DNA from 2 places in the Streptomyces sp. NPDC044063 genome. Region 2 is predicted to be linked to the other one. Evidence: riboswitches for the same ligand, from Rfam matches in the RefSeq annotation. Region 2 holds a riboswitch; the other holds the start of a gene.
What was found. Region 2 has a riboswitch for cyclic di-AMP ahead of AC07BS_RS25955 (transglycosylase family protein). Riboswitches for the same ligand answer to the same signal wherever they lie in the genome.

Region 1 (2,192 bases), on a different contig from region 2:
TGGCCCGCCCAGGTGCTCGGCACGTACTGCCTGGGCGGCACGCTGACGTCCCGGCTGGACCGTGTGCTGCGCGAGGAGAAGGGCTACACCTACGGCGTCCGCGCCTTCGGCCAGGTCCTGCGTTCGGCGCCCGACGGCACGGGCACGGCGCTGCTGGCCATCAGCGGCTCCGTGGACACCCCGAACACCGGCCCGGCGCTGGCGGACCTGTGGACGGTGCTGCGCACCCTCGCGGCCGAGGGTCTGACCGAGGCCGAGCGGGACGTGGCGGTGCAGAACCTGGTGGGCGTCGCCCCGCTGAAGTACGAGACGGCCGCCGCCGTCGCGGGCACCCTGGCCGACCAGGTCGAGCAGCACCTGCCGGACGACTACCAGGCGCGGCTGTACGAACGCCTCGCCGACACCGGCACGGTGGAGGCCACGGCGGCCGTCGTGAGCGCCTTCCCGGCCGACCGGCTGATCACGGTCCTGGTCGGGGACGCCTCCGAGATCGCCGAGCCCGTCAGGGCGCTGGGTATCGGCGAGGTGACGGTCGTCCCGGCCTGATCCCTTGATCTGACGGGGCGTCAACCCTGCTGTCCGCCGCTCTCCCTGGGCCGGACATTGCCGGACATGTGAGACGCGTGGGCCCATCGGGGCCCACGCGTCTCCTTTATGCCCGTTTTCTCGCGGTGGTTGCATGTTGGTCGTGTGGCGTACGTCATAAAAGCCCGGTTCTGTTTGCCGTTCGAATCTGACGCCGATTAGCGTCAGGGCGGCAGTCCGTCAGATCGGAGCCGCAACCGCGGTCCCGGGCAGCCATCGCCGAGTCCCCGAGGCGCCAGCCGAAGGGAGCCGGGGACCCATCAGTCCCTGGGGTGAATCGGTTCCCTTTCACGAGGGCACCGTAGGAGACCTTCCTGCTCCGAACCCGTCAGCTAACCCGGTAGGCGAGAGGGAAGGAAAGGATCGCCCATCCATGGGGAAGCACCGCCGTCCGAGCCGAGCCGCGCGCGTCAGCGCCAATGTCGCGGGCATAGCCACCCTGACCGCCGCCGGTGTGGTCGCCGGCGTCGCCGCCCCGGCCTTCGCCGCCGGTGACGAGACCCGCGGCCCCGAGGACACCGGGCTGACCCAGGCCGTCGTCATGAGCGACGTCATGGCCGGCAACGTCGACGCCCAGGCCGAGACCCAGCGCAGCGCCGCCGACGAGGCCGCCGCCCGCCTGCAGGCCGAGGAGAGCGCTAAGAAGAAGGCCTCCGAGGCCAAGGAGCGCCACGCGGAGGCCGAGCGCAAGCTCAAGGAGGAGCGCGAGGCCAAGGAGCGTGCCGCGCGTGACGAGGAGCGCAAGCGCCTCGGCACCTACGTGAGCCCCCTCGACGGCTCCTACGTCTCCACCTCCTACAAGGCCTCCAGCGGCCTGTGGAGCTCCGGCAGCCACACCGGCATCGACTTCCACGCCGAGACCGGCAGCTCCGTCCACGCGGTCGCCGCCGGCACCATCGTCGAGGCCGGCTGGGGCGGCGCGTACGGCAACAACGTCGTCATCAAGCACAACGACGGCACCTACACGCAGTACGCCCACCTCTCCTCGATCGACGTCTCCGTCGGTCAGACGGTCACCCCGGGCCAGCAGATCGGCCTCTCCGGCGCCACCGGCAACGTCACCGGCCCGCACCTGCACTTCGAGGCCCGTACCGGCGCCACCTACGGCTCCGACATCGACCCCATCGCCTACCTCGCGGCGCACGGCGTCAACGTCTGACCCGCGACGCGCGCACCAGGCCCCGGCCCCACGGCCGGGGCCTTCTCGCGCTTCCGCCGGGGGTGCTGGCCAAAAAATATCCATGATTCACCGGCCCCATCGGAAATCACCGGGGATTGCCATAGAGTCGCTGAACGGATGTCAATGGGCCGACCCGCTCGGCCGATTAAGTCGTAAAGCGGAGGTGCAGCCATGCGGGGCCGTACGTGAACGGCGGTGGTGAAGCGGCGCACGAGGGCCGCCGCATTTCCGCGCACGCCGTGTGCACGGCGATTCGCGACGACATCGTCACCGGTGTTTTCCCGCCCGGCAGCCGGCTCATCGAGGAACTCCTCGCCCGCCGTTACGGCGTCTCCCGGGTGCCCGTCCGCGAGGCCCTGCGCACCCTCGCCTCCGAGGGCTTCGTCACCACCCGCCGGCACGCCGGGGCGTGCGTCGCCGAGCCCAG
Region 2 (2,192 bases):
CCGTCGACCGGTACGCCCGGCGACGGCAACGGCAAGCACCGCAAGGACCCGTCCACCGACCCGTCGGGCACTCCGTCCGGCACTCCGTCAGGAACCCCCTCGGGCACGCCGTCGGGCACCCCGTCCGGCAGCCCCTCGGGCACGCCCGCGCCCGGCACGTCGCCCTCCGGCACGCCCGCCGACGGCGCCACCCCGTCCGCCGGCCCGTCCGCCGGCGCGGACACGGACCCGGGGGCGGGCACCGGCCGGCACCGGGCCGAGCCGTCGCGCTCCGGCGACGACGACCGCGCCTCGCGCGGCGACGCCCGGACGACCCCGGGCGGCCCGTCCGGCTACACCGTGCGGCCCGGTGACAACCTGTCGGAGATCGCCCAGCAGAACGCGGTCGACGGCGGCTGGAAGACGATCTATCAGAAGAACGCGAAGGTGGTCGGCTCCGACCCGGACGTCATCCAGCCCGGTCAGCGGCTCGACATCCGGAAGTAGCGCGGGGGTTCGGGCGGCGGAACGGGGCGAATGTCCGTTCCAGTCGAAAGTGAGACATGGGTCTCGTTCCGCTACGCCCGGAATCTCCCCGTCCGTTGCTCGAAACCCTTCTCCCACCTGCGGAAATGATCCTCTCTCAGTGGTCATAACAAGCAACTGTGGCTGAAAAGAGGGGTTTGAACCTGTCGGCCGCCTGTGTTTAACGTCGTCACCGCTCGCCATCGCGAGCACCTCGGTCGCCACGCCGAATCCTGCCGGCGGCCGGGGGAGTCGTCGCGCAAGCGCCGTAGGCAGGAGCGGGGGAACCACGGTAAGGCGCCGGAACGGCACGACGGCCAACGGCCGGAGGACCGGAACGGCTTGGGGTGAAGCCCCGGTGCGCGCCAGCGGACCGGGCCGGGCGAACTCACTAGCCCGAACCCGACAGCTCACCTCGTAGGCGTCGGTGAGGAAACCGACTTATGTCCAAGGGCAAGCACCGCCGTCCGTCCAAGGCCGTCCGGGTCGCCACCCTCGCCGGTGTCGCCGGTGTGGCCGTCGCCGCCCCGCTGATGGCCGCGACCTCCGCCAGCGCCGCCTCCGTCCAGGCCTGGGACAAGGTCGCCAATTGCGAGGCCGGTGGCAACTGGTCGATCAACACCGGCAACGGCTACTTCGGTGGCCTGCAGTTCTCGAAGTCCTCGTGGGACGCGGCGGGCGGCGGCAAGTACGCCTCGTACCCCCACCAGGCCAGCAAGGCCCAGCAGATCGCCGTCGCGGAGCGGCTGCTGGCCCTTCAGGGCCCGGGCGCCTGGCCCCGCTGCGGCGTCGGCCTGAGCAAGGGCGGCCCGGCCCCCGACATCGACGTCTCCGGCGGCTCCTCGAAGTCCAAGCCGTCGAAGTCCACCGGCGACCGCGACACCTCCACCAAGACCCACGCCGACCGTGGCCAGCGCCCGTCCGGCAAGCACGCCAAGCCGTCGCAGGGCACCGAGACCCCGTCCACGGGCAAGCAGACCCCGGGCAAGCACGCCAAGACCCCGACCTTCAAGAAGGGCGACGGCGAGTACGAGGTCAAGCAGGGCGACACCCTGGGCTCGATCGCCACGGCCAAGAAGGTCAAGGGCGGCTGGGAGAAGCTCTACGAGCTCAACAAGAAGATCATCGACGATGCCGATGTGATCTACCCGGGCCAGATGCTGCACCTCGGCTGAGCACGCCCGCACTCGTCCGACGGACCGCCCCGCTCCGATGCGCCTTCCCCCCCGAGCCGCATCGGGGCGGGGCTCCGCCGTTTCCGCCCGCCGGGCCGGCGCGAAGTCCCGTCCTCGTTGAGCGAACACACCGACGATTCATCCGGTGATCTCGGCTTTTGTGCCAATTTTCGGTCCGGTGATCGGTCCAAGGGCGGGCGCAGCCCCCGGCGCCCGTTAGGCTCGTGTCGCAGAACTCCAGCACACACGAAGGAGACCCTCGTGCCGTCCATCGACGTCGTCGTAGCTCGCGAGATCCTCGACTCGCGAGGCAACCCCACGGTCGAGGTCGAGGTCGGCCTCGACGACGGCTCCACGGGCCGTGCCGCCGTGCCGTCCGGCGCCTCCACCGGTGCCTTCGAGGCCATCGAGCTGCGTGACGGCGACCCCAAGCGTTACCTGGGCAAGGGTGTCGAGAAGGCCGTCCTGGCCGTCATCGAGCAGATCGGCCCGGAGCTCGTCGGCTACGACGCC

Region 1: another riboswitch for cyclic di-AMP. It lies ahead of AC07BS_RS12130 (M23 family metallopeptidase); the one in region 2 lies ahead of AC07BS_RS25955 (transglycosylase family protein).

Annotation. Positions count from the first base shown of each region.
Region 1 is NZ_JBWKFM010000007.1:186,087-188,278, forward strand. It holds gene AC07BS_RS12125 (M16 family metallopeptidase) at 1-546, shown strand, start outside; cyclic di-AMP (ydaO/yuaA leader) riboswitch at 793-947, shown strand; gene AC07BS_RS12130 (M23 family metallopeptidase) at 959-1,744, shown strand; gene AC07BS_RS12135 (GntR family transcriptional regulator) at 1,951-2,192, shown strand, end outside.
Region 2 is NZ_JBWKFM010000024.1:53,795-55,986, forward strand. It holds gene AC07BS_RS25950 (transglycosylase family protein) at 1-486, shown strand, start outside; cyclic di-AMP (ydaO/yuaA leader) riboswitch at 759-943, shown strand; gene AC07BS_RS25955 (transglycosylase family protein) at 948-1,679, shown strand; gene eno (phosphopyruvate hydratase) at 1,941-2,192, shown strand, end outside.